DNA from 4 places in the Nonomuraea sp. NPDC050680 genome. Region 4 is predicted to be linked to each of the others. Evidence: riboswitches for the same ligand, from Rfam matches in the RefSeq annotation. Region 4 holds a riboswitch; each other region holds the start of a gene.

Region 1 (6,931 bases), on a different contig from region 4:
CGACCCCGTCGGACACGGCGACCCCGACTCCATCGGACACCCCTTCCCCGTCGGGCACTCCCACGCCGTCGAGCCCGCCGTCCAGCACCCCTCCGGACGCGTCGGCCCCTACGCCGACGCCCACCCCCTCCTACACCCTGACCCCGACGACCGGCCGGCCGCCAGGCGCGTCGGGCCAGGTGCAGATCGACTGGAACTCCATTCGAGAGCTGGCCGGACTCTTCGACAAGCTGGGCGACGACGTCGTGGAGCGCCGGCTGAACTCCTGGAAGCTGGGAACCACCTCCGGCCTCGTCGGCGGCGACGAGGAGGGCATCGATTGGGCCGAGTGGTATCACGCCGGTTACCTGGCCCTGACCCATCACATGGACGCCATAGCCGAGAGGAATTTCACGGCGGCCGGCAATCTGCGCAGCCTCGAGAAACTCTGGGATTACCTGGAGCGGGACATCATCGCGTCCCTGCCCGCGGCCCTGGACCTCCCCGACGCGCCGATCCCCGTGACGCCGCCGGCCAAGGAAGGTGCCTGATGTTCGATCCGTTCCAGGCGCTCGCTTGGTTCGCCGGCGTACACGTGCCCGTGGCCGACGTGTCCAACCTGCGGACGCGCGCGACGGAGTTGCGCGCGTTCGCCAAGGCGATCGGCACGCTCGCGCAGCACACGGAGAGCGGGGTCGCGGGTGTGCTCAAGACGAACGACAGCCGGTCGGTCGACCGCTTCGCGGACGTGTGGCCCGACCAGCTCGCCCCTCGCTACGCCGCCATGGGGGCGGCGCTGAACGAGCTGGCCGACGGCTGCGACGACTACGCCGACGCGGTGGAGGAACACCGGGATCAGCTCAAGATCATCGGTACCCAGCTGGCCGCCATGGCGTTCACCTTGATGTTCGGCTATCTCTACCCGGCGGCCAGGATCGCGGCCGAGGGCGTGTTCAAGTGGCTGGTGGCGCGGGCCAGGCTGGAGAAGACGATCTTCCAGAAGCTGATGAAGACGATCCTGGCCGCGAAGGCGGGCAAGTTCAACGTGGGCACGTACGCGGTACGTGAAGGGCTCGACGCCGTGGCCGACTCGCTCGTGTGGGCCACGGTGAAGACCGGCGTGCACGCGGCCAGCTCCGCCGCCACCGGCCAGCCGATGGGCAACCTGTGGGAGTACGCGGGCAAGCACTTCGTCGCCGAACTGGCCTATGACGGCGGCATCAAGGCCCTGCGCGACGTACGCAAGTTCATCCCGGCCACGAGGTTCACCGAGACCATGCTCGGCACCGGTCCCATGGGCAACTTCTTCCGGCGGACCACGTCGGCGGCGACCCTCTACGCGCTGGTCGCCAACGGGGACATGTCCGTCCAAGGGTCGCTCCGATCCGCTTTGGCGCACGCCCCCCGGGCGTTCATCCTCCACCGATAAGGAGCCGGCATGACCATACCCAGGAGCGGCGATCCGGAGATCGACCGGGCGCTGGCGCAGCTAGCGGCACAGACGGCTCAGTTCGAGGAGGTGGGGCGCCGGCTGGAGTCGGCCAGGGGTCGCGGTGTGGCGGCAGATGGGCAGGTGGCGGTCGAGGTCCTGCCCAGCGGCGGGCTGGCGAGCGTGCACATCGCGCCGCGAGCGATGCGGCTGGGCTCCGAGGCGCTGTCCGAGGCCCTCATGGAGGCGGCCCGGCAGGCCGAGGAGGACGTGACCGCCCAGACCTTCACCGCCACCCAGGCCCTCTTCGAGGAGCCCGGCCGCTGACGTCGAGCCCGGCCGCCGGTGTCGCGGGGTCAGGGACGTGCCGGTGGGGCCGCGATCGGGCTGTAGTGGAGGCCCGCCAGCAGGCGCCGGTCCCCGACCCTGACCGAGATCTGGGTGACGCGGAAGCGCCCGTCGGCCGGCGTGCCCTGGAACGCGGCGCGCTGCGCCAGCACGCCGATGGCCACCGCCGTGTCGCCGTACTCCCGTACGGTGACCTCCGCCCAGCTCATCTCGTGCGTGACCATGCCGCCCCCGCGGTAGCGGGCCAGCCACTGGTCCTTGTTCAGGATGAAGCCGAGCGGCCCCACGAGGGTGAAGTCGGGCACGGCGAGCGCGTCGAGCGCTTCGGCGTCGCCGCGGCGCTCGGCTTCCATCCACTGCCTGCTGAGTCCGTCGAGTCGCTGGTCGATGGTCATGGTCAGATCTCCTGTCTCTCCATGGGCCGGCCCTGGCGGTACACGCGCGGGGGCTTGCCGCCCGCCGCCTGCCCGCCGTCGATGGGCAGGGTCACTCCGGTGATGAACGACGACTGGTCGGAGCAGAGCCACACGACCGCCGCGGCCACCTCTTCTGACCGGCCGACGCGCCGCATGGGCGTCGACAGCCCGGCCAGGCGCTGCGCCTCCTCGCCCGCCGCCTCCAGGTGGTGGGTGAGGATCGGCCCGGGGGCGACAACGTTGACGCGGACGCCCTGGTCGGCGTAGTCGAGCGCGGCCACCTTCGTCAGGCCGATGATTCCGGCCTTGCCCGCCACGTACGCGCTCAGGTTCGCGTGGCCCTGGAGCCCGGCGAGCGAGGCCATGTTGACGATCGACCCGCCACCTGAGGCGAGCATGGCCGGAATCTGGTACTTCATGCCGAGGAAGGTGCCGCGCACGTTCGTGCGGATGCCCCGGTCGAACTCGTCGGGATCGATGTCGGCCAGCGGCGCGGGCATCGGCCCGTCGGTGGCGTTGTTGAAGGCCGCGTCCAGCCGGCCGAAGGTCTCCAGTGCCCGCTGGACCAGCCGCTCGCTCGACGCCGCGTCACCGACGTCGAGGGGCACGGCCAGCGCCTGTCCGCCGTCGAGGCGGATGTCCGCGGCGACCTGTTCGACCGTCTGTGTGTCGCGGGCGCCGAGCACCACGGCGGCGCCGGCCTGGGCCAGGGCGCGAGCAGTGACGGCGCCGATGCCGCGGCTGGCCCCCGCCACGACCGCGACCTTGCCACTGAGGGAAGGGTTTGGCTGCATGTCCTTGACGATAGATATCGAAGCATTAGATGTCAAACGATTAGATGTCACTGCTAAACTCGGCGGCATGATGCCACCCTTCCGGCCGCCGATCGGCCTGCTGCTCACCAGTACCGCCAGGACCGTGAGCCGGACCTTCGACGACGCGCTCGCCTCCGCCGGCGGGTCCGCCCCGGTGTGGCAGATCCTCATCTCGATCAAGTCCCGGCAGCTGGGCAACCAGCGCGAGCTCGCCGAGGCGGTGGGCATCCAGGGGGCGACGCTGACCCACCACCTCAACGCGATGGAGAGCGGCGGCCTGCTGACCCGCCGCCGGGATCCCGCCAACCGGCGCGTCCACGTGGTCGAGCTGACCGAGGAAGGGGAGCGGCTGTTCCACCGGCTGCGCGAGGTGGCGATGGCCTTCGACACCCGCCTGCGCGCGGGGCTCAGCGAGGAGCAGACCGCCTCGTTCGAGGAGATTCTCACCCAGCTGGCGCGGAACATCCGCGACTAGACAGGCGGCCAGACCGGGCTCAGCCTGCCCCGCGTCGACCTCACCTCCGCACCATGGGGAGGATGGGTTCATGAACACACGATCTATTGGCCATGCCCGTGTCGGCGCCATCGGGCTCGGCGCCATGCCCATGTCCGTCGCGGGTCACATGCCCGACGAAGCACAGTCGATCAAGACCATCCACGCGGCGCTCGACGCGGGAGTCACCCTCATCGACACCGCCGACGCCTACACGCCGTCGGCCGACCAGGTGGGTCACAACGAGCGGATCGTGGCCAAGGCCCTGGCGAGCTGGAGCGGCGACACCGGCGACGTACTCGTGGCCACCAAGGGCGGCCACACCCGCCTGCCGGACGGCGGCTGGCAGGTCAATGGCCGGCCGGACTACCTGGCCGAGGCGTGCGAGCGCTCCTTGAAGGCACTGGGAGTGGAGGCGATCGGGCTCTATCAGCATCACCGGCCCGACCCCGCCGTGCCGTACGAGGAGACGCTCGGCGGCCTGCGCGACCTGCTCGACGCGGGGAAGATCCGGATGGCGGGCATCTCCAACGCGAACCCGGAGCAGATCAGGCTCGCCCACGAGATCCTGGGCGGGCGGCTGGCCAGTGTGCAGAACGAGTACTCGCCGAAGTTCCGCTCCAGCGAGCCGGAGATCGACCTGTGCGAGGAGCTCGGGGTGGCGTTCCTGCCGTGGTCGCCGCTGGGCGGCATCAGCTCGGCGTCGGAGCTCGGTGGTAAGCACGCGGCGTTCGGCACGGTGGCGGCGGCGCGGGGCGTGTCGCCGCAGCAGGTCTGCCTCGCCTGGGAGCTGGCGCGCAGCCCGGTGATGATCCCCATCCCCGGGGCCAGCAGGCCGGAGAGCATCGTCGACTCGGTCGCCGCGGCCGACCTCGTCCTCACCGCCGAGGAGCTGTTCCTGCTTTCCTAGCTGAACGCTTTCCTCACTGAACGCTTTCCTCACTGAACGCTTTCCTGGCTCGACTTCAGGTGGCTGGGGCCGGCTGGTCGCCCTGATCGCCATGCCCGGGCACGGATCGACCGGGAAACCCCGCAGTCCAAGGTCGAGGCCAGTTTCGCGTCCTGAGCGCCGTCATGCGAAGCTGTCCTTGTCCCCAACACCAGGAGGTCCTCATGGCGGAAACACCGGAGCCGGAAGTCGACGAAACTCCCGAGGACGAGATGAAGCGCAAGTTCCGCGAGGCGCTGGAGCGCAAGCGTAACCAGCACGCCGACTCGAGCGCGGGTGGCAGGGGCAATGACCCTTCCAAGATTCACGGCGCTCACGGGCCCGCCGCCAGCAAGCGTTCTTTCAGGCGGAAGAGCGGCGGTTGACCTGGGCTTTTCTGGGGGTACGGCATGCCGTACCCCCTTTTTTCTTGACCTCCTAGGTAGATCTTCGCCCGTTTCATGGCCTTATGTTTGCCTTTGTCCGGTTTGGTATCTATAGTTCATGGAGTTACCAGCCGGTGACTTTGGGGCTTCAACAGGGGAGTACCAACCGGCAGGCGCCGAATCCCGCTCGCGGGAACCGGGGAACCAAACGTTCCTTAGGGGTGAATCCGACCACGGTCGGTAGGGCATCTCCACGTCCGAACCCGTCAGCTAACCCGGTAGGCGAGATGGAGAGGACACCTACCGCATGCGTAACCCCCGCGTAGTGCCGCCAGCCCGCGTGTTGTCATCCGCCGACTGACCGGCACCTTCCCCCCAGCTCTTCCCCGCTCCGCGTAGCGCCCGTTTGGCGTTTTGCCCGGCTACGCACACCTTTCGCGAGCGCAATCCCCTTGTTCCCGTATAAAGGACTTTGCTACTTCATGTCTGTTCGATCTGCCATGCTCACCGCCGCCGTAGTCGGTGCGATCTCCATCGGCGCAGGCACCGCCGCACACGCCGACACCGGCGGCGACAAGAAGGTCCTGCTCAAGGGCTCGACCACCGCGTCCTACTTCTGGGACGACTCCTCCGGCCGCGCCGGGGACACCGGACTGCCGGCCAGCGGCAAGCCCATGCAGAAGGGCCTCGCCGCCAGCCCGAGCTGGCCGCTCATGACCGAAGGCTACGTCGTCTACAAGGGCAAGAAGATGCCCTTCTTCGTCGGCGACCGCGGTCCGGGCGTGCCGTCCTCCAGCGGTGTCATGCTCGACCTCGACGCCAAGACCTTCGCCGCCCTGACCGGTGGCAGCTTCAACTCCAGCACGCTGGGTGTGGACGGCAACGGTGGCGCGGGCCACATCAAGATCCAGTACGTCATCACCAAGTGGGGTAGCGGCCCGGGCAAGAAGAACTACCCGCTGCCCTTCTCGACCGGTTCGTACGCCGTCGTGGACCGCAACCCCGCCAAGCCCCCGACGATCGTGGCCGAGGGCGACAAGCCCGCTTCGGTCAAGCCCGCTCCCGCCAAGGCTGTGCCGGTGGCCGCCAAGAAGGCCGACAAGGCCGGCGCTGTAGAAAAGGCCGGCGCCGTAGAAAAGGCTGAGAAGAAGGTTGTCGAGTCGAACGCCATCGGTGGCGCCGCCGCGGCGGTCGCGCTGGCGGTATTCGGCGGTGGCGTGACGGTCGGCCGCGACCGGATCCGCAAGCTCGTCCGGCGCTGACGGCCGTCAGATCCGAAGACGGTCTTGCTGACGGCCGTCAGATCCGGAGCCGACGATCTCGATGGTCGTCAGGTCCGGGGCTGGCGGTCTTTGCGTCCCGGGAAACAGAATGTCATTCTGACCTCGTGACCACGCTTGCAGCCGCCAACGGCATCGAGATCGCGTACGAGACCTTCGGCTCACCCGGCGGACGTCCCCTGCTCCTGATCATGGGGCTCGGCGCCCAGCTCATCCACTGGGACGACGAGCTCTGCGAGCTCCTGGCGGAACAGGGCCATCACGTCGTCAGATTCGACAACCGGGACGCCGGACTCTCCACACACCTGCACGACGAGGGCGTTCCCGCACTGGGAACGTCCTCTTCGTATCTGCTGGACGACATGGCCGACGACGCCGCCGGGCTGATGGACGCCCTCGGCTGGACCGCCGCCCATGTCGTGGGCGCCTCGATGGGCGGGATGATCGCCCAGACGCTCGCCATCCGGCACCCCGAGCGGGTGCTGACCCTCACCTCGATCATGTCGACACCCGGCCCGGACGTGGCCCCGCCCACGCCGGAGGCCAGCGCGGTGCTGCTCGCCGCGCCCCCCACCGATCGGGACGCCGTGCTCGCCCAGTCCTTGAAAACCTGGTCCGTGATCGGCTCGCCCGGCTTCGACCTGGACCGGGAACGCATCCTCCGGCTGTCCGGCCAGGCCTACGACCGGTGCTTCGACCCGCCGGGCACGACCCGGCAGCTGGCCGCCATCCTGGCCTCCGGCGACCGCACGGAGCGGCTCGGCACGCTGGGGGTGCCCGCCCTGGTCATCCACGGCGAGGCAGACGCGCTCGTCCCGGTCGCCGCCGGCCACGCGACGGCGGCGGCGATTCCGGGT
Region 2 (6,931 bases), on a different contig from region 4:
CCGGCGAACTCGGCCACCTCCCGCTCGCTGTGCACCACGAACAGGTCGCACCCGCTGCGGAACAGCCACGCCTTCTCCGTGGCGGGCACCGAGATGCCCGGCAGCCCGGTCACGAACACCGGCCGCGGCCGCAGCCCGGCGAACGCCTCGGCCACCAGCACGTCCACGACCGGCCCCGTACAGGCCACGATGATCGCGTCCGGCCGCGTCCGCTCCGCCAGACGCCGCACCGCCCGTGCCGCCATCAGCGGCGGCGCGGGACGTTCGCCCACGGCGGCGGCGATCTGATCGGGCGACGGCGCGATCGGCGTACGCACCACCGCGAGGTCCCTCTCGCAGCCGGGTGGCAGGTCGTCGAGCAGGCAGGCCGCCCACTTCAGGTACGAGTCGGAGTCGGCCACGGCCAGCACTCTCAAGTGGTCACTCCAGTCAGATACGGGCAGAGGCCCAGTCGTATGGGTGAACGCCCGTCTTAACCGGCCGTTCCAGTCACGTACGGAGCAAGCCGGTCACCCGGCGACTCCGATCAGCCGCGGGATGAGCCAGTCACCTGGCCATTCCGATCAGCTGCGGGGTAAGCCGGTCATCCGGCGACTCCGGTCAGATGGGAACGCAGGTCGGGGGCCGCCCTGCTGGTCCACCAGTCGTCCGGCACGTCCACCGCCTCGACCGCGACGCCGCGCGGGCCGAGCAGCACGCGCAGCGAGGAGATCGCGGTGGACGGCAGGCTGAGCACCCGCTGGGCGGGGTCGAGGCCGCGCAGTGTCAGCTCGGCGGGCACGCCGGCGTCGTGCACGGTGATCTCGGGCCGCTCGCGGATGACCGCCACGTCAGCGGGGTCCTCGCGGCGGTGCGGGAAGTAGGCGAGCGGCTCCTCGGCGGCCAGGTCCATCAGCCAGCTCAGGTAGCGGTCCCGGTGGACCAGTCCGTTCCTGACCAGAGAGGTGCCGAGCACGACGGTCCGCTCGGCCGGTCCTGGCCCGCCCAGCGGCTGCTCGCGCAGCCAGCCGAAGTCGTGGCGGACCAGGTCGACGCCCGCCGCGCGGACGGCCACCGCCAGCTCGTCGGTCACCGGCAGCGCGGTGAAGACCGACACCCGGCTCGCGCGCAACCTGATCGCCGCCGCCAGCCCAAGCGCCGCGCGCAGCTTTCCCGGCTGGGCCCGCGCCCGCAACAGCGGCTTGTACGGCCCCGCGGCCAGCAGGGACAGCAACCGGAGCGTGGCCAGCCCGTCGTCGACGATCACGATGCGACCCGGATGGGAGACGAGCCAGCGCAGCTGAACCCGGCCGGAGAAGGCGTCGCCGATGGCGTGCGGGGAACGCGGCATGCGCTCGCGCGGCTCGGCCAGCTCCAACCCCTCGGGCAGAGTCAGGCCGGACAGCTCCCGGCGGGTGGCCTTGAGCGCTCGCAGCCCGGCACGCGGCACGACGAGCGTGGCAGGCCCGAGCATCCCAGCGCGGTGCGCCTCTATGGCGCACAGCATCTGAAGCGGGGACTCCACCCAGGCCGACGCCTGTTTGCCCACTCTGTTACCCCCGCGGGGTGATAGCCCGATCACGACCGCTTCAAGCTAGCCCGGCCGCCTTAAGCCGCCAGAAACGGGACATGAACAATGGGACCATGAACTCGCTACTACTCAACAGCGACGGCGTACAGGTGCCGCAGCTCGGGTTCGGCGTCTGGCAGGTGCCGAGCGACGAGGCCGAACAGGTCGTGACGGCCGCCCTGGAAGCCGGTTACCGCCATATCGACACCGCCAGCGCGTACGGGAACGAGGAGGGCGTCGGCCGGGCCGTACGCGCCTCGGGGATCCCGCGCGAGAAGCTGTTCGTCACCACCAAGCTCTTCAACAGCGACCATGAGCGGGCGGAGGAGGCGTTCGACGAGAGCCTGTCCCGGCTCGGTCTCGACTACGTGGACCTGTATCTGATCCACTGGCCGGTGCCGGCGCGGAACAAGTACCTGCAGGCATGGCGCGGCCTGGAGAAGATCTACCGTCAGGGTCGGGCCAAGGCGATCGGTGTGTCCAATTTCACCGTCGAGACGCTCACCCGGGTCATCGACGAGGCCGACATCGTTCCGTCCATCAACCAGATCGAGCTGCACCCGTACTTCCAGCAGCGCGGGCTGCGGGAGTTCCACGAGGCCAACGGCATCCTCACAGAGGCGTGGAGCCCGCTGGGGCAGGGCAAGGGCCTGCTCGGCGACCCGGCACTCGCCGTGCTGTCGGAGAAGCACGCCAGGACACCCGCGCAAATCGTGCTGCGCTGGCACATCCAGCTCGGCAACGTGGTGATCCCCAAATCGGTCACGCCGGCGCGGATCAAGGAGAACTTCGAGGTGTTCGACTTCGTCCTCGACAACGAGGACATGGCGGCCATCGGCGCGCTGAACCAGGAGAACGGCCGCATCGGCCCCAACCCGGACACTTTCGCCTGGATGGGGTGATTCCCTACGATCTTTCCTCATGAAGGATCTCTCATGGGGTATCGCGGCCACAGGCGTCATCGCGGCAAAGGTCGGGGCGGTCATCGCCGCTGAGCCAGGAATGCGGGTGGCCGCCGTCGGCTCGCGCGACCTCGGCCGCGCGCGGGCGCTGGCCTCGGCGCTGGACGCCGAGTCGGCGTACGGCTCGTACGCGGAACTGTGCGCCGACCCCGGCGTAGACGCGGTCTACGTGGCGACCCCGCACGCCCAGCACCTGGAGGTCGCCGAGGCGGCGATCGCGGCGGGCAAGGCGGTGCTGTGCGAGAAGCCGCTCGCCGCCTCCGTCGCCGACGCCGAGCGGATGGTCCGCCTGGCGCGCGAAGCCGGGGTTTTTCTGATGGAGGCCATGTGGACCCGATTCAATCCGCTCATCCAGCGGGTGGCCGCCGATCCCCGGTTCGGGGAGATCCGCTCGGTCCAGGCGTCGTTCGGCTTCAGGCACCCGTACGATCCCGCACACCGGCTGTGGGCGCCGGAGCTGGGCGGCGGGGCGCTGCTCGACCTGGGCGTCTACTCGTTCGGGCTGGCGCAGTTACTGCTCGGGATGCCCTCACGGATGCACGTCACGGGCTCGCTGGCGCCCTCAGGAGTGGACGCGGAGGCGGGCGGGGTGCTGGTCTATCCGGGCGGCAGGCGGGCTCTGGTGGAGTGCTCGCTGCTGGGTCCGTACGCGAACGACGCCCTCGTGGTGGGCACCGACATGCGCGCCCACCTCGAGGCGCCGTTCTGGGCTCCTGAGCGGGTCGTGCTGAGCGGGCCGTCGATGGAGACGGAGGAGCTCGTACTCGATCCGGCGGACAACGGGTACGCCGGCGAGGTGCGCGAGGTACGGGACGCCATGGCCGAAGGCAGGACCGAATCCGCGATCATGCCACTTGACGAAAGCCTTGCCATGATGGGGCTTCTGGCCGACGCGAGGGAGCAGCTCTCTTAGCTGGCGGTTTATCCATTTGTAAGACCCTTGCCACTTGCATTACCTTTGTGGTCATATGAGGCATACGTCCGGTTTGTCCGTTCGTTGCCAGACCATCGCACAAGGCATCACAGGACCGTCCTGTGACCGCTGAATCCGCCTCGCGCGGAACCGGGGACCCACCGTCCTTTTGGGGTGTATCGGCACGTCACGTGCCGTAGGACAGCTTCCACGTCCGAACCCGTCAGCTAACCCGGTAAGCGGCATGGAAGCAAGGAGTACCCCCTCGATGGCCAAGTCCCATCTTTTTCGTGCCACCAAGTCGACCTTCGCTCACGCCGTCCTCGGCGTGAGCGTCGCGGCCGCCGCCCTCGCCGGCCAGTCCGCCGCCCACGCGGACACCCTCGCCGCCCACGCTCCGGCCCCCGCGGTCGCGGCTCCGGCGCACGCCGCCTCCGCCGCGAAGAGCCACCCGGAGAGCGAGATCAAGGCCAGGGCCACGGTCTCGCGGGTTCTGGCGCTGGCCAAGGCCCAGGTCGGCACCTCTGAGAACGCCTACGGAGGCGGCACCAAGTTCCAGAAGTGGTACATGAACTCCCCCCGCGCCCTGGAGACCCTCAGGCGCGACGGCGGCACCCGGGCGGACTACCTGAACGCCGCCTGGTGCTCGATGTTCGTCTCGTGGGTCGGCGACCAGTCCGGCGCGCGCAGCATGATCGGCTGGGACGCCTACACGGTCGAGCACGCGAAGTGGTTCGCCGGCAACAACCGCTGGGGCACGACCCCGAAGCCGGGTGCCGTGGTGTTCTTCTCGTGGGGCGGCAGCAAGAGCCTGGACGACATCGAGCATGTCGGGTTCGTCGTCAAGGACAACCACAACGGGACGATCTCCACGATTGAGGGCAACACCGGCAACGGCAGCGTCCAGCAGCGCGTCCGGCCGACATCCCAGGTCGTCGGCTACGGCTACCCGAACTACGGCGCCTGACGACTTCCTGATCGAGGGCTCTCCTGCCGACGAGCGCGCGTCCTTCTGGACGCGCGCTCGTCGGTGTCTTTCCTGGCGTGCGTGCGTCTTCCCAGGTTGGGCCGAACAGCGCATGGCTGCCTTATCTGCCCATCCGACCGCAACCCCCAAGTTTGGGGATGTCACGGGTCTGCCGTCACCTCAGACACTGACGGTGGCCGGACAGCGAGCCGGTTCTCGATACTGGAGGAGGGGACATGTCACCGACGACGCAGCAGGACAACTGGCGCTTCTGCAACAAGTGCTACACCCTTTGGTGGAATGGCCGCCCCGACAACGGGCACTGCCCCGCGGGCGGCGCCCACGAGGGACACGGCAGTTGGAACTTCTACCTCCCGGCGAACCCCGCCGAGCACATCTGACGCAAGACCGGGCCCCCGGCCGATCTCCCCGCGACGCCACGGCTTCGCGGGGAGATCGGCGTTGGATCCCACGGATCGGGGAAGGCAGCCCCACCAGAAGGACCAGACAGTAGGTGGCCGTCAGTGGGCCAGGCCGGTCATGGCGAGCGACAGCAGGCGCTGGGCCATCTGCGGGTGACCCGGCGACTGCTCGCCCGCCCACGCCACCCCGGCGGCCAGCGCCAGCAGCTCCTCCGTGGTGATGTCCGCCCGGACGGCGCCCTGCGCCTGGGCCCGTTCCAGCAGGCGGGAACCCGCCGCCCGCATCGCGGCGCACGAGGCGTGCAGCTCCGAGCTCTCATCCCGCAACGCCGCCATGACCGACTCCGGCAGCCCGCGGTAGGTCGCCGACCCGGCCGCCACCTCCGCGAGCCAGGTGAGCAGCGCGTCGCGCGGCGACGGCTCGGCGAGCAGGCCGGCGGCTCGGCGGCCCAGCGCGTCGAAGCGGTCGCGCATGAGCGCCTGGAGCAGCGCCTCGCGCGTCGGGAAGTGCCGGTAGAGGGTACCGATCCCCACACCGGCGCGCCGGGCGATGTCGCGCAGCGACGCCTCCGTGCCGTGCTCGGCGAATGCCGCGCGGGCGGCGGTCAGGAGCTGGTCGTGGTTGTGACGGGCATCCGCGCGAAGCGCCTCGGGCACGGCAGGGCTCTCCTTTGACATTGACAAGCGGAGCAGTGCTCCGTAGATTTCGGAGCATCGCTCCGCATAATCTACCAAGGAGATGCCATGACCGATCGAACCGTGCTCGTCACCGGCGCCACCGGCCAGCAGGGCGGCGCCACCGCACGCGCGCTGCTGGCGGCGGACTGGCACGTCAGAGCCCTGGTACGCGACCCGAACACCGCGGCGGCCGGGCGGCTGGCGAAGGCGGGTGCCGAGCTCGTACCGGGTGACATGGGCGACCGCGAGTCGCTGGCGGAGGCGGTGCGCGGCGCCTACGGCGTGTTCAGCGTGCAGCCGGCCGCCGGTCCACCGCACGGGGTCGCCGAGGAGGTGCGGCTCGGCGTCAACGTGGCCGACGCCGCGCACGAGGCCGGCGTACGGCACCTCGTCTACGCCTCGGTCGGCGGCGCCGACCGGGACACCTCGATCTCCCACTGGAACACCAAGTGGGAGATCGAGCGCCACATCAGGTCGCTCGGCCTGCCGGCCACGATCCTGCGCCCGGTCATGTTCATGGAGAACCACACCGGGCCCCACTACGGCGTGACCGGCGAAGGGGCGCTCGTCCGGCTCATCCCGCCGAAGGCGATGGTCCAGCTCATCGCCGTCACCGACATCGGCGCGTTCGCCGCGCTGGCCTTCGGCGACCCGGACCGCTACCTCGGCTTGGCGCTGGAGCTGGCCGGTGACGAGCTGTCCCGCGCCGACCTGGTGGCCGCGATCGCCCGCGCCACCGGTCGTCCCGTGAACGTCGAGCCCATCCCGGCGGAACGGCGGGCGGAGCTCGGGCTGAGGCAGAGCGACATGGAGTCGATGGAGTCGTTCGCGGGCTGGCAGGCGGACATCCCCGCCCTGCGGGCCCTGCACCCGGGGCTGATGGACTTCGAGACGTGGCTGGAGCGCGAGGGCAAGGCCCTGTTCGCGGCCCTGTTCGCGGCCTCCTGACCGCGCTCTCAACAAATCGCCTGGTTTCCGCATCTCATTTCCTAGATGACAGTCACTGCTAAAGGGAAAGAAGCGGCCATGGGTGCCCTGCGCGAGATCCCACCGCGGTCCGGGCGGACTCGCGCAGCCGTGCTGTTGCCTGCGGCTGCGGTCGCCTTCGTGGTCCTGATCGGCTCCGGCGTGCCCGCCCGCGCGGCGGACGGGGCAGCCGCCCCGGCCGCCGAGGTCATGCGTTCGGGCGTCCCCAAGGGGTTCTTGCTCTACGAGAGCAAGACGACCAGGAAAAAGTTCGAGAAGAAGATCGGCCGGATGTCCTGGAAGTTCAGCGATCGTCGGAGCGCGCCGCTGCTGATCAATCCCTGCGGGGTCGAAAAGCGAGCGGACAAAGACCGCCAGGCGGCACGGACCATCACCGGCAGAAGCGTGATGTGGGACGGCGATTACGCCGAGCAGCTGATCGTCTATCAGGACGAGATGGCCGCCAGTACGGCC
Region 3 (6,931 bases), on a different contig from region 4:
GGCCCTCGACATCGCACTGGATCTACGGGGGTAATCGATGCTGCTCACGATCGACGTCGGCAACACGCACACGGTGCTCGGCCTGTTCGAGGGCGAGGAAGTCATCGAGCATTGGCGGCTGGCCACGGACGCCCGCCGCACAGCCGACGAGATCGCGGTCGTGCTTCAAGGGCTGCTCACCCAGTCTCCATTGCTCAAGGGGGCCGATGTCAGCGGCATCGCGATCTGCTCGACCGTGCCGAGTGTGCTCAACGAGATGCGCGAGATGTGCCGCCGCTACTACGGCGACGTGACCGCGGTGATCGTGGAGCCGGGCATACGTACCGGCGTGCCCGTTCGCATGGACAACCCCAAGGAGGTCGGCAGCGACCGGATCGTCAACGCGCTGGCGGCCATCGACCAGTACGGCGGCCCTTGCGTCATCGTCGACTTCGGCACCGCGACCTCGTTCGACGCGGTGTCGGCCAAGGGCGAGTACATCGGTGCGGTCACCGCGCCCGGCATCGAGATCTCCGTCGACGCCCTGGCGGCGGCGGGCGCCCAGTTGCACAAGGTGGAGCTGGTCAGGCCGCGCTCGGTCATCGCCAAGAACGCCGTCGAGGCGCTCCAGGCCGGCATCATCTACGGCTTCGCGGGCCAGGTCGACGGCATCGTCGAGCGGATGACGGCCGAGCTGGCCGACGACCCCGACGAGGTGACCGTGGTGGCCACCGGCGGGCACGCGGCGCTGGTGGTGGGCGAGTCGCGCTCGATCGACGTGCACGAGCCGTGGCTGACGCTGATCGGCCTGCGGCTGATCTACAACAGGAACACGGCATGAACAAGCGGCCCCCCGCTCGGGTGAGGGGGCCGCTTGCGTTCGTGGACTGTCTCTACCTGGCCGGTTACTCGGAGTCGCCGGTGTACAGGTCGCTCCAGCTGCCGCAGTTGCGCGGGTGGGAGCCGTGCAGGTCGATCTGGCAGACCTTCACGCGGAGGCTGGAGACGTCGTCGCTGTCGAAGGAGAAGCGCTTGAAGGCCGGGTAGCCGCAGTACTTCTTGGTGTAGACCGTCGACCAGTTGTCGTCGAAGTCGCTGGCCTGGAACTTCACGTACGCGCACTTGCCGCCCTCGTCGTAGCTACGGTGGTCCAGGTCCCAGAGCTTGCCCCTGACGGTGATCGTGTTCGACTCGTGGTCGTCGTCGTTCCAGTCCACACTGACCCAGCCGGAGGCCTTGGCCTGGTAGTGCTGCGAGTAAACCGGACCCCAGGAGTCGGAGTCGGCGGTGCTGGCGCTGGCGGCCGAAGGCAGCGCAAGGGCCAGCGCGCTCGTGGCGGCGACGGCGGCGAGGCCGGTCGCGAGCTTCTTCATCATGATCTCTCCTTGAGCTCCCCCTGGGCCGGCGCCTTGCCGGTTCCCCCCTGAGCTCGATGTGTCATTGGTAAGGGAGAGCTCTTGCAGCCACCCTGCAGAGAAGTGACGAGCCCTTGCAGTTCGCCATATCCCCTACTCTTTGATGCTGTGAGCGACGAACTTCCCGAGCAGATGCGCATCCGGAGGGAGAAGCTCGACCGCCTTCGCAGTGAAGGCGTCGATCCTTACCCGGTGACCTTTCCCCGCACGGCGACCAACGCCGAGGTGAGGGAGAAATACCAGGCCCTCGACCCGGACACCGCGACCGGCGACAAGGTCGGCGTCGCGGGCCGCGTCATGCTCAACCGCGTGGGCGGCAAGCTCTGCTTCGCCACACTCCGCGACGGCAGCGGCGACCTACAGGTGATGATCTCGCTCGACAAGGTCGGCGAGGAGTCGCTGGCGGCCTGGAAGCGCGACGTCGACCTGGGCGACCACGTGGGCGTGGAGGGCGAGGTCATCACCTCCCGCCGCGGCGAGCTGTCGATCCTGGCCGACCGCTGGCAGATCACCGCCAAGTGCCTGCGCCCGCTGCCGGAGAAGCACGTCGGCCTCACCGACCCAGAGGCCCGCGTACGCCAGCGCTACGTCGACCTCATCGTCAATGACGAGGCCCGGGAGATGGCCCGCATACGTAGCGCCACGGTGCGCGCGGTGCGCGACTTCTGGCATGAGGAGGGCTACCTCGAGGTCGAGACGCCCATGCTGCAGCCGATCCACGGCGGCGCGACGGCCCGGCCGTTCAAGACCCACATCAACGCGTACAACATGGAGCTCTACCTTCGCATCGCGATCGAGCTCTACCTGAAGCGGCTCGTGGTCGGCGGCATCGAGAAGGTCTTCGAGATCAACCGCAACTTCCGCAACGAGGGCGCGGACTCCACGCACAACCCCGAGTTCACGATGATCGAGGCGTACGGCACCTACCTCGACTACAACGACATGGCCGACCTGACCCAGCGGATGTACCAGAAGGCCGTCCTGGCCGCGCTGGGCACCTCGGTGGTCGTCCACGACGGCGTCGAGGTGGACCTGGGCATCCCGGAGTGGCCGCGCATCACGCTGTACGGGGCGGTGTCCGAGGCGCTCGGCGAGGAGGTCACCACCGACACCCCGCTCGAGCAGGTCCGGAAATTCGCCGACGGGCGCGACATCCACTGGGACCCGAAGTGGGGCCAGGGCAAGCTCGTCCAGGAGATCTTCGAGGCCCTCGTCGAGCACACGCTCATCCAGCCGACGTTCGTCATGGACTACCCGTTGGAAACCTCCCCGCTGACCCGCCAGCACCGCGACAACCCGCTGCTGACCGAGAAGTGGGACCTCATCGGGTTCGGCACCGAGCTGGGCACCGCCTACTCCGAGCTCGTCGACCCGGTCGAGCAGCGCCGGCGCCTGGTGGAGCAGTCACTGCTGGCCGCCGGGGGCGACGTGGAGGCCATGCAGCTCGACGAGGACTTCCTGCAGGCGCTGGAGTACGCCATGCCGCCCACGGGTGGCATGGGGGCCGGGATCGACCGGATGATCATGGCTTTCACCGGCAAGAGCATCCGGGAAACGATCTTGTTCCCGCTGGTCAAGCCGACCAACTGACCCGCCTGTCACCGAAGGCGGTCGGCCCGGCTCCCACGCCGGGCCGAACCGGTTCGCGTCGCCCGCGCACGGGCACCGCCGGCGATGGGGTTGACAGCGGTCCGGTCTCCTGCGGCGAGTAGGAGAACGCGGGCGGCGACCTTCGCCGGTTCCTTGACGCGGCCCGGCGCGCCGGGCAAGCGATCTCTCGGCCGCCCGCGACGGGCCGCGATGGACGACGCCTTCCTCCGGTGCCTGAACCGTTCATACTCCTTGGCGCGCCCTGCCGACCCGGCCGCAAGCAGCCACATTTCCGATATCGCGCCTATGAAGTGCGAATAATATTCGCGTTCCATGGATCGAAGTCCAGCGAGTCCGCGGGGCTCGCGCCGGAGCCGTTGTAAGGACGGCTGTGATCCCTCATCTGGCCCCGAAGTGTGCCGACATATGGGGAGTACTTCACATACAGCGGATCATGTCAATGGCGATGGTCAGAGGGCGGTATTCGCTGGCTTGACGACCTTTCCAGAATGCGTTTACCGTCTGCGAGACGAACAGCAGTCCTGCTCGGACATAGACGTCTCGAGTTCTGCTGTTGGGGGGAGGGCTCCCGATGTATGTGCTCACTGAGAGCGTCGAGCTCAGCCACGCGGATCTTGCGTTGCTGGCGGAGCTTGCCAAGGGGGTCACGGTTGATCGCGTTGGCAGACGACTGGATATCAGCGGGCGCACGGTACGCCGGAGACTACGGGGTATCTGCGACCGCATCGGAGTCGCCACCGCGATCGAGGCCGTGGCCTGGGCCGCCCGCCGCCAGCTCATCTGACCGCTCGACCGGCCCAGCCGCCAGGGCCCCAGCTGTCAGAGAGCCGACCGCCAGAGCACCTGCTGTGAGTGGGGGTTTAGGCTCTGAGAGCACCTGCTGTCACTGTGCCGGCGGCCGAAGCGTCGGCCGTCGGAGTGCCTGTGGCGCGCGGAGGTCAGTCGGCGATGCGTACGGCGCCCGCGAACGGACGGCGGGCGATGGACGCGATCCGCACGACGTCACCGGTCTGCGGTGCGTGGACCATCATGCCGCCGCCGATGTAGATGCCGACGTGGTGCAGGTCGCCATAGAAGAAGACCAGGTCGCCGGCGCGCAGCTCCTCCTTGGAGATGTGCCGTCCGGCCGTCCACTGGTCGCCCGTGTAGTGCGGCAGTGAGATGCCCACCCGCTGGTAGGCAGCCATCACGAGGCCGGAGCAGTCGTACGAGGTCGGCCCCTCGGCGCCCCAGACGTACGGCTTGAGCTGCTGCGTGAGCGCCCACCTGGCGGCCGTGGCGGCCTTGCCGGCGCCGATCACCGGCAGATTGACCCGCGAGGCCCGGGTGCCGGGACGGCCCGCCTCGCCGATCGCCCGCTTGAAGAGGCTGCTCTCGACCTTGGCGACGAGCGCGGTGATCTTGTCGCGCTTGGTGCCGAGGTTCTCGACGATCTTCTCGACCTCGTCGATGCGCGTCTTGGCGCTGGCCCTCGCCTGCTCGGCGGCCGCCCTGGCCGTGGTCACCTGGTTGACCTCGAAGCCCTGCTGCTGCTCCAGCGCGTAGGTGGTGGCCGCCCGGTCGAGGAAGCTCTCGGGGTCCTCGGAGGTGGCGAAGTTCAGTGCCTGGCCGAAGCCGCCGTTGATGTAGGCGTTCTGGGCCAGCATCGCGGCCTTGGCGCGCTTGGCGGCCAGATCGGCCTCACTGGTGGACAGCGTCTTCCGGGCCGCCTCAGCCGACTTCTTGGCGGTCTTGAGCTTCTCCCGCTGACCGTTGAACTCCTCGCTGAGCGTCTCGATCTGGGTGTGGAGCTCCTCGGCCTGCTTGGACAGGTCCTTCAGGGAGGGCTTGGGATCGGCGACGGCGGAGCCGACGGGGACGGCGAAGAGGAGGGTGGCGATGGTCGCCGCGATGACACCCAACCGGGTGGGGACCTTCCGGAGCTCCGGAAGGCGGGCGTGAGCGCCCGCCGGCTTCCCCTCGCGATCGCGGGTCTGCTTCACCAACCAGCTCCTCTCATCGGCGCCTACCGGGTTAGCTGACGGGTTCGGGCCGGAGCAGCCCTACCGAACGACTCGCTCGGATTCACCCCATGGGTGGTGGCGTCGGGATGAGGTCGCCACCGGCGGGTCCCCGGCTCCCTTGCGGGATTGGGCGTGTCTCCACGCTGGCTCGCGTGGGTGACATCGTCGCTGGACACTAGTGCACTCCGGGTTCGTGCTCAACCAGAACTGCCAAGTCTGTAGAGGTTTCGCAACCGAAGGGTCACGAGGTGATCTCGTGCTTGCCGGTGCTGAACAAACTTTATGTCCTTTTTGCACCAAGTTCGTCAAGGCATGGAAGCCTGTGTGCCAAGGGATCCCGCATCGTGCTCGATCAACCACGAGATGTCATGAGATGGGAGAGACGTCAGAGTTAGGGGGAGGCCGTAATCGGATCTGTACGCTGGAGACCCATGGAGCAGGTCGCCGAAGTGACAGTCCCGGACACGGAAGTCGTCGTCCGGCGTGCCCGCACGCCGGATGTCAGGACGATCCGTCTCCTGGTCGACACATACGCGGGCGCTGGACCCCGGCTTCTGGAGAAGGCCACCGTCACGCTGTACGAGGACGTGCAGGAGTTCTGGATCGCCGAGCGCGGCGGCCAAGTGGTCGGCTGTGGCGCGCTGCATGTTCTTTGGGAGGATCTCGCGGAGATTCGCACGGTGGCCGTCGATCCGGAGTTCCGTGGCTTCGGAATCGGGCATCGGATCGTCTCCTCCTTGATCAAAACGGCCCGGGAACTCGGCCTGCGCCGGGTTTTCTGTCTGACTTTCGAGGTGGATTTTTTCGCGAGGCATGGATTCCGCCCCGTACAGGGCACCCCGGTCTCACCCGAGGTCTATGCGGAGCTGCTGGCCTCGTACGACGAGGGTGTCGCCGAGTTCCTCGACCTCGAACACGTCAAGCCCAACACCCTGGGGAACACCCGCATGCTTCTCCACCTGACATCGGGTGACGCGGACCTTGACTAATGGGAAAGGTGATTGTTGATACCTATGTCGATACGTTGGGCAGCACAGGCATGTGTCCTGACACGTGCCACATGCGCACTCGAAGCGAGGTGACACGGTGAGCACCGGACAGCCGCCGTATCCACAGGACGAATCCGGCGAGAACTCTGCGCCTGGCGGGACTGAATACGGACATCACAACGCGGGCCGTCCCTATGGCGAGCCCGACCCGGATGCGACGGTCGTTGGCTACCGGGCGGACGACGCCTACGGTCAGCAGCCCAACTACGGTCAGCAGCAGCAGGGCTACGGCCAGCAGCCGCAGTACGGGCAGCAGCAGCAGCAGGGCTACGGCCAGCAGCCACAGCAACCGCAGTATGGACAACAGCCGCAGTACGGGCAGCAGCCCGGCTACGGCCAGCAACCTGAATACGGTCAGCAGCCCGGATACGGCCAGCAGCCCGGATACGGTCAGCAGCAGGCTTCGGGTCAGCAACCCGAGTACGGCCAGCCCGGATACGGCCAGCAGCCGCAATCGCAACCCGGTTACGGCCAGCAACCGCAATCCCAGCCCGGATACGGCCAGCAGCCCGGTTACGGGCAGCAGCAGCCGTCCCAGCCGGGCTACGGCCAGCAGCAGCCGTCGCAACCCGGCTACGGCCAGCAGCAGTACGGCCAGCAGCCCCCGTCGGGCCAGCAGCCCGGCTATGGCCAGCAACCCCCGTCGGGCCAGCAGCCCGGCTATGGCCAGCAACCCGGTTACGGCCAGCAGCCCGGTTACGGGCAACAGCAGCCGTCCCAGCCGGGCTACGGCCAGCAGCAGTACGGCCAGCCGGACTACGGGCAGCAGCAACAGCAGTACGGCCAGCAGCCCGCCTACGGGCAGCAGCCGTACGGTCAGCAGCCCGGCTACGGGCAGCAGCAGCCACACGGGGTTCAGCCCCCCGGTGCCCCG
Region 4 (6,931 bases):
CTGGGACAGCTGCCGCAACGCGTTGACGAGCACCCGAGTCCCGTCGACCCGGCTCCGCACCAGCTCGCGCTTGTACGCCTCGCTCCAGCGCTTGTCGGCGATGGGCGCTCCGGCCAGATGTACGACTCCTTCGGCCCCTTCGAGCACCGAAAGATCGATCACATCGTCCCGAGGCTCCCAGTAGGCCTCCTCATCGCTCTCCGGAGGCCGCCGCACCATCCTGACAACCCGCTGCCCCTGCCCCTGAAGCGCGTCCACCAACGGCCCCCCGAGCAGCCCGGACGCCCCCGTAACGATGATCGCCATACCTCCACACTACGCCGAGGGCCTGCCGCCACCCGCCCGTTACCCGCCTGGAGTGTCGGCCGTCTGATGCCCGCCCGCCACAACGGGCTTCGCAGGTCGGCGCTTCGCGCTTTCGGGGCTCAGGCGTTTGCTTCCAGTCGGGCCATGGGCCCGACCCCTGTAGGACCTCGCTTCGCTCGGGCGTCTTCCCGAGACGCGGCTCCGCCGCGCGCTTCGCCCACGGCTTCGATTGTTGTCCAGATGGGGCAGGTGATGCCTAGGCCGAGCCCAAGGCAACGGGCGGCCGTACGGGGCCCCCACCGCGATGCGGTCCGCCGCGCCTACCGGGAGAGAAGCTGATCGACACGGCGGCGGTCCTGGGCGCAGCCCCGGCATCGCCGTTCGGCGGATGGTCGTGAACGCACCAACCGTACGGTCTTGCGTTTAACGACTTCACGCGGTCGACCCTGACGGACTCGCTGGTGGTCATTATGTTGCTGACCGGCCGACGAGATCGTCTTGATTTTCGGCGGCCCACTGCGCGAGTTGCGCCAGGGGGCCGTTTGTGAACGATTCCCCCAGCTTGGAGAGCCGGTAGACCGCGCCTGTGTGCGTTGACGCTTGATCGGCGCTGTTGTCTCTCACGACGAGCCCGCGTGCCTGGAGACGTTGTAGCGCCTGAGTCAGCACCTTGTCGCTGACTCCCGCGATCGTCGTGAGCAGTTCCTTGCGTCGCGTTGGCCCCAGGCGCAGGGCCGAGAGCACGACAGGATCCCAAGCGTGGCTGATGAGTTCGGCCGCCGCGCGCACCTGGCAATCGGAGACGAATGTCTGACAGGACCCCTCGAGCACGAAACCCAGTATCGCATCGGTCTCCTACCAAACGGTAGGAGCTCCGTTCGTAGCGTCCCAGGAACACAGCTCGAAACAGAGGAGATCACTGTGAACGTAGGAATCTTGGGCACCGGAAACCTCGCCGTCGCGCTCGGCCGAGCCTGGGCTCCGGCAGGTCACTCACTATTCGTGGCAGGGCGCGACCCCCTGCGCTCCAAGGAGGCCGCCGACCAGATCGGCCCTATGGCGAAGGCTGTCGACCCCACAGAACTCGCAACTCAGATCGACGTGCTCGTGGTGGCGGTCGCTTGGGAAGGGCTGGAGGCGGCGCTGTCTCTCGTCGGCGCCCCCGAGGGGTCACTGGCCGGCAAGGCCGTGATCGACTGCACCAACCCGGTCGACTACACAACCTGTGAGCTGAAGCCGACATCCGGCTCGGCGGCGGCACTCGTGGCGCACACGGCTCCGGGTGCACACGTGGTGAAGGCGCTCCACCTGTTCGCAGGAGCCTCGTGGCCGTACGTGGGTCCGCAGGAGTCAGCGCCGGTCGTGGCGATCTGCGGCGACGAGCCAAGCGCTCTCGATCGCGCTGCGGCGCTTATCCAAGATCTTGGTGCCCGGCCCGCGGTGGTCGGTGGGCTCGGCAGCGCCCGGCAACTGGAGGAGGCCGCCGGCTTCGTCATGAGAGTCGTCGCGGCGGGTTACAACCCGAGGCTCGCCGTTCCCGATGTGGATCCGGCACTCCTTCGAGCAGCACAGACGACGACCGACTAAGCCAGCAGCCCACCGGAGAGGGTCGTGACTCCGGCCTTCACGGCCCTCTGGTTCACCCCTGATACCCCCGCCATGACTCACCCGCTGCCGGAGATCGCTAACTACTGATAGAGACGCTTTCTCATGATCGGCAGCTGTCGGAGGGCGTGGTCACGGCCGAGAAGGTCCGGGACCTGCTGGTGGCTCATCGCCTGGCCGACCGGGCGTTGACGTTCGCGATCGACGCGAGTACGCATCCGCGCCCGTATGCCGAGACCAGCCCGGGACGTCAGTGGCATCACCTGTCCGGACCGGGCGGGGTGGACGGCGGGGTGCCGGGCTGGGCCTGGCAGCCCCTGGTCCAGCTCAACCTCGACCATGACTCGTGGGTCGCGCCGCTGGATGTGATCTGCGTCGAGGTCGGCGGCCCGGCCCAGAGCCTTGCCGCGGTCAGCCAGGTCGACGCACTAGAGGGTCTGTCCGGGCGATCAAGAGGACGGGCTAATGCGTCGCGGTCGTCAGTGCGGGTTATCTCGGTTGCTGCGGATTTGCTGTGCTGTCAAGATCTGCACATGATTACCCCTGGCCCAATAGTCCCTGGTGGTGGCGGCTACCGTCACTCGTACGAGATCAGCGCCCCTGCACGCCTGGTCCAAGTCTCCGGACAGATTCCGGTGGCGCCGGACGGCAGCCTCCCAGACGGATTTGCCGCGCAGTGCCGCCAGGTCTGGGCCAACCTGGCGGCTGCGCTGGCTCATCACGGGATGGGTCTGTCCGACCTGGTCAAGGTGACCACGTTCCTGTCAGACAGGGCGTATCGGGAGGAGAACTCCGCCATCCGGCAGGAGGTACTCGGCGACCACGCTCCGGCTCTGACGGTCATCATCACGGGTATCTACGACGAAGCGTGGCTATTGGAAGTCGAGGCTGTCGCGGCGCGGTAAATGCCGTCCGCCGGTCATGAAGGCCGGTCATGAGCGGAGCCACAGGACGGTGGCTGCGACAGCGACGGTGCCGAGGAAGACGTAGCCGCGCTTGTCATACCGTGTGGCCATGGCCCGTGACTGTTTGAGCTTGTTGATGGCCCTCTCGACGGTGTTGCGCTTTTTGTAGCGGTCCCTATCGAAGGCGGGTGGCCGTCCGCCGCGTGATCCTTTGCGCAGGCGGGCGGCCTGGCTGTCGCTCTTCTCGGGGATGGTGTGGCGGATGCCGCGTCGGCGCAGGTATTGGTCGTGGCCTGGATGGCGTCGGGCTTTGTCGTCACACAGGACGGTGACGCGCCCACAAGAGGATCCGCGCAGCCAGGTCGGCTACGTCTTCACCCTCTTCGGCAAACACCATCGGGATCAGCGCGCGTGCCTGCGCGGCGTCCGCCATCGCGTCCTCGATCCACTCTCGCGCGTAGCCGCGCGCCCGCAGGCGGTCCAGTCGCACCTCGTCGGGGCAGTCCAGTACGGCCCAATGGGCCGGATCGTCCCACCGTCCCGCCGGTGCGAGTTCCGGGGGATCGGGGACAGGGCACAGCAACAGCACCGGATGCCCGGCCCGCCGCACCATGGTGACGATCCGCGCCCACAGCCGGTCGTACGCGGGCCACACGAGAGCGGCCCGCGGGTCGGCGATGGTCACCCCGAGCAGCGCGCCGTCTTCGAGCAGCTCATCCATGTCCATCACGACCAGCCCGTCCGCCGCCCGCAGCAGGTACGGCAACAGGGTCGTCTTTCCCGCGGCGGGAGCGCCCGCGAGCAGGTACAGAGGCGCGAGCCCACCGGCCGGTTGATCTACCACCGGCTTGATCATAGAGAGCCGGCCGACAGGGCGGGGCCACGTGGATGGCGGAGGCCGAGTTCCTTCGCCGACCGGGCCGCAGCCGGTCAGCGTTCGGCCGCGAGGGTGACGCCCAAACCGATGAACACGCTCCCGGTCGCCGCGTCGATCCGGCGGCGCACCGCCTGACGGCCGCGCAGCCAGCCGCCGATCCGCCCGGCCAGCACGCCGACCGTCGCGTCGGCCAGGAACTCCAGGACGATCAGGATGGCGCCGAGGATGGCGAACTGCAGCCAGACCGGCCCCGCCGCGGGATCGATGAACTGGGGAAGGAAGGCGATCATGAACGTGAACGTCTGCGGATTGGCCATGGAGGAGACCACACCGTTGAGGAAGGCACGCCGGCCGGACATTCCGCGGCTGGCCGGATCCTCGGCCTGGCTGTTCTTGCGGTTGCGGATCATCTGGACCCCGAGGTAGATCAGGTACGCGGCGCCGGCGAGCCGTAGCACCGTGAACACGACCGGGAACGTCGTCAGCAGTACGGCGAGCCCGGCGGCGGCCGCGGCGATGTACAACGCGTCACCTGTGATCACGCCGACCGTCGCCAGTAGCCCGGCGCGGGGGCCACCCCGCAGACCGCATCCCAGCACGAACAGCATGTCGGGTCCGGGGGTGATCAGAGCGACGATGGTGGTCGCCGTGAAAACGGCGAGCAGGTGCGGATCGATCGGCATGTGATGATCTTTCCACCTCCGGTGTCGGCGCGCGGCTCCGGGGCCGGCGCGACCAACACCGTTCGGGGCACGCCGGCGCAACTCACGTTCACTGATCAGGAACGGTCAGGCGGCGTAGCGCGGGTAGCCGTAGCCGACGACCTGGGAGGTGGGACGGACGCGCTGTTCGACCTTGCCGTTGCCGGTGTTGCCCTCGATCGTGGAGATCGTGCCGTCGCCGTTGTCCTTGATCACGAAGCCGACATGGCTGATGGAGCTCAAGTCCTTGCTGCCGCTCCAGGAGTAGAAGACCACGGCGCCGGGCTTGGCCACGGTGCCCCAGCGGTGGTTGCCGGCGAACCACTTGGCGTGGGCCACGGTGTAGGCGTCCCAGCCGACCTGGGAGCGGGCGCCGCTCTCCTCGCCGACCCAGGAGACGAACATCGAGCACCAGGCGGCGTTCAGGTAGTCCTGCCTGGTGCCGCCGTCACGCTGGACGGTCTCGGCGGCGCGGGGTGAGTTCACGTACCACTGCTGGAACTTGGTGCCGCCGCCGTTGGCGTCCTCGGACGTGCCGACCTGGGCCTTGGCCAGGTTCAGGACCTGCTGGGCGGTGACGTTCACCTTGGCCTCGCCGTTCCTGCCGCCCTGCGCGGAGGCGGGGGCGGCCTGAGCGGCCTGGGCGGTGGCGGGGGCGGCCTGAGCGGCCTGGGCGGTGGCGGGGGCGGCCTGAGCGGCCTGGGCGGTGGCGGCGTGCCGTGTGGGGGCCGTGGCCGCCGTGTCGGCGTTCGCCGCGGTGTGGGTGCCGAGGGCGGCGGCGGTGATGGTCGCGCCGAGCGCGATCTTGGCGTAGTTGATCTTGGGGGTGCGGATGATGATGATTACTCCTTGCTTCCATTCCGCTTACCGGGTTAGCTGACGGGCTCGGGCGTGGAAGCTGCCCTACGGCACATTGATGTGCCGATTAGCCCCGATCGAGACATGGGTCCCCGGTCCCGCGCACAGGCGGGTTCAGCGGTCACAGGTGATTTCCTGTGATGCATGTGATGGGTATGACGTCCGTACTCGGACATTGGCGGCGCGGCCGGGAGGGATGCTCACTGTCTAGGCCAGGCGCACAGATGGGTACAACGCACCCCTGACCTGGGTAATTCCATCGCAATGAAATCGCCACGCCAGGCCCGCCCAGCTCGTCGATCCGTCAAGTGGCGGGGGCACCTTGTTGATGTCGTGCCAGGGCGCATCCGGAGAAAGTTCGCCTACGGTCTGTCGAAATCGCGTCGCCCGTCCGACGTAGAGGCGTACCGACCAGTCATACAGCCAGGGAGACCCTCATGGCCCAGTACGCGATCCTCATCTTCGACAACGCCGAAGCCGGCGACTACACCCCTGAGCAGCAGGCGGCGAGCCAGCGGCACGCCGACGATCTCGTCGACTCCGGCGCCATGATCGCAGCGTACGCGCTGCGGTCCGCCGACACCGCCACCTCGTTGCGCGGCGACGTGGTCACTGACGGCCCCTTCATCGACTCCAAGGAAGTCATCGCCGGCGTCTGCGTCATCGAGGCCCCCGACCTGGACGCCGCCCTGGACCTGGCGCGTCGTAACCCCGCCGTCCAGTGGGGCCGTGGCGGTGTCGAGGTGCGTCCTGTCGCAGGCGGCATCGCGCCCATCGCCCGATGACGGCCGCGGCGGACGCGGGACAGGCAGAGGCGGACGCGGGGCAGGCGGTCGCCGACGCGCATCGGCGCGAGTGGGCTTTCGTGCTCGCCGCGACCGTGCGCGTCGCGCGGGATCTGGACCTGGCTGAGGAGTGCGTTCAGGAGGCGTATGCCGTGGCGCTCTCGGCCTGGGAACGCCATGGAATCCCCGCCAACCCCGCCGCGTGGCTCACCACCACGGCCAAGCGCAGGGCGATGGACGCGATCCGCCGCGAGCGGACCTTCCGGTCGAAGCTGCCGCTGCTGGTGGAGCCCGACGAGCTCGCTCCGCACAGGCTGACGGAAGGAGATGAGGGAGACCAAAAAGAGGGGGATCGAGAAGAGGGGGACGCGGTGGAACTGGAAGGTGCCGTACCCGATGAACGGCTGCGACTCATCTTCACCTGCTGCCATCCCGCGCTCGCGCAGGAGGCGCAGCTCGCGCTCACGCTGCGGCTGGTGTGCGGGCTGCCGACACCGGACGTCGCCCGGGCACTGCTGGTGTCGGAGCAGACCATGGCCGCCCGGATCACCCAAGCGAAGAAGAAGATCTCCGTCGCCCGCATCCCCTACCGGGTGCCGCGCCCGGCGGAGCTGCCGGACCGGCTGGCAGCCGTACTCGGCGTCCTGCACCTGCTGTTCACCGCCGGGCACACGGCGCCCTCCGGCCCGGCGCTCATGCGCACCGACCTGGCCGACCGCGCGCTGCACCTGGCCCGCGCGCTGCGAGAGCTCATGCCCGACGAGCCCGAGGTCGGCGGGCTGCTGGCACTGCTCGTGGTCACCGACGCCCGGCGCGCGACCCGGACCGGCGCTGACGGCCGGCTGCTGCGGCTTGAGGAGCAGGATCGCTCGCTGTGGGACCGCAGTGCGCTGG

What was found. A riboswitch is a leader RNA that binds a small molecule or an ion and turns the genes downstream of it on or off. The one in region 4 is predicted to bind cyclic di-AMP.
Region 1: it holds a riboswitch for cyclic di-AMP, as region 4 does, so the genes downstream of both, AB0H88_RS13730 (hypothetical protein) here and AB0H88_RS02130 (CHAP domain-containing protein) in region 4, are expected to answer to the same signal.
Region 2: it holds a riboswitch for cyclic di-AMP, as region 4 does, so the genes downstream of both, AB0H88_RS19590 (CHAP domain-containing protein) here and AB0H88_RS02130 (CHAP domain-containing protein) in region 4, are expected to answer to the same signal.
Region 3: it holds a riboswitch for cyclic di-AMP, as region 4 does, so the genes downstream of both, AB0H88_RS40820 (NlpC/P60 family protein) here and AB0H88_RS02130 (CHAP domain-containing protein) in region 4, are expected to answer to the same signal.

The regions. Positions count from the first base shown of each region.
Region 1 covers NZ_JBFAIF010000003.1:534,557-541,487, forward strand. The annotation lists gene AB0H88_RS13685 (hypothetical protein) at 1-124, opposite strand, end outside; gene AB0H88_RS13690 (hypothetical protein) at 180-530, shown strand; gene AB0H88_RS13695 (hypothetical protein) at 530-1,408, shown strand; gene AB0H88_RS13700 (YbaB/EbfC family nucleoid-associated protein) at 1,418-1,735, shown strand; gene AB0H88_RS13705 (nuclear transport factor 2 family protein) at 1,765-2,151, opposite strand; gene AB0H88_RS13710 (glucose 1-dehydrogenase) at 2,154-2,966, opposite strand; gene AB0H88_RS13715 (MarR family winged helix-turn-helix transcriptional regulator) at 3,034-3,462, shown strand; gene AB0H88_RS13720 (aldo/keto reductase) at 3,533-4,390, shown strand; gene AB0H88_RS13725 (DUF5302 domain-containing protein) at 4,594-4,794, shown strand; cyclic di-AMP (ydaO/yuaA leader) riboswitch at 4,959-5,094, shown strand; gene AB0H88_RS13730 (hypothetical protein) at 5,277-6,056, shown strand; gene AB0H88_RS13735 (alpha/beta hydrolase) at 6,182-6,931, shown strand, end outside.
Region 2 covers NZ_JBFAIF010000004.1:861,118-868,048, forward strand. The annotation lists gene AB0H88_RS19570 (DUF6716 putative glycosyltransferase) at 1-410, opposite strand, end outside; gene AB0H88_RS19575 (hypothetical protein) at 584-1,504, opposite strand; gene AB0H88_RS19580 (aldo/keto reductase) at 1,624-2,451, shown strand; gene AB0H88_RS19585 (Gfo/Idh/MocA family oxidoreductase) at 2,471-3,424, shown strand; cyclic di-AMP (ydaO/yuaA leader) riboswitch at 3,542-3,681, shown strand; gene AB0H88_RS19590 (CHAP domain-containing protein) at 3,693-4,391, shown strand; gene AB0H88_RS19595 (hypothetical protein) at 4,628-4,792, shown strand; gene AB0H88_RS19600 (helix-turn-helix domain-containing protein) at 4,913-5,470, opposite strand; gene AB0H88_RS19605 (NmrA/HSCARG family protein) at 5,558-6,439, shown strand; gene AB0H88_RS19610 (hypothetical protein) at 6,518-6,931, shown strand, end outside.
Region 3 covers NZ_JBFAIF010000019.1:102,473-109,403, forward strand. The annotation lists gene AB0H88_RS40795 (L-aspartate oxidase) at 1-34, shown strand, start outside; gene AB0H88_RS40800 (type III pantothenate kinase) at 38-820, shown strand; gene AB0H88_RS40805 (hypothetical protein) at 885-1,355, opposite strand; gene lysX (bifunctional lysylphosphatidylglycerol synthetase/lysine--tRNA ligase LysX) at 1,503-2,984, shown strand; gene AB0H88_RS40815 (LuxR C-terminal-related transcriptional regulator) at 3,577-3,789, shown strand; gene AB0H88_RS40820 (NlpC/P60 family protein) at 3,944-4,987, opposite strand; cyclic di-AMP (ydaO/yuaA leader) riboswitch at 4,993-5,151, opposite strand; gene AB0H88_RS40825 (amino-acid N-acetyltransferase) at 5,440-5,997, shown strand; gene AB0H88_RS40830 (hypothetical protein) at 6,020-6,907, opposite strand.
Region 4 covers NZ_JBFAIF010000001.1:439,478-446,408, reverse strand. The annotation lists gene AB0H88_RS02165 (TIGR01777 family oxidoreductase) at 1-306, opposite strand, end outside; gene AB0H88_RS02160 (helix-turn-helix domain-containing protein) at 775-1,137, opposite strand; gene AB0H88_RS02155 (NAD(P)-binding domain-containing protein) at 1,228-1,893, shown strand; gene AB0H88_RS02150 (RidA family protein) at 2,040-2,816, shown strand; partial or broken gene AB0H88_RS02145 (transposase) at 2,844-3,107, opposite strand; gene AB0H88_RS02140 (AAA family ATPase) at 3,133-3,660, opposite strand; gene AB0H88_RS02135 (LysE family translocator) at 3,747-4,376, opposite strand; gene AB0H88_RS02130 (CHAP domain-containing protein) at 4,482-4,979, opposite strand; cyclic di-AMP (ydaO/yuaA leader) riboswitch at 5,241-5,382, opposite strand; gene AB0H88_RS02125 (YciI family protein) at 5,690-6,037, shown strand; gene AB0H88_RS02120 (DUF6596 domain-containing protein) at 6,034-6,931, shown strand, end outside.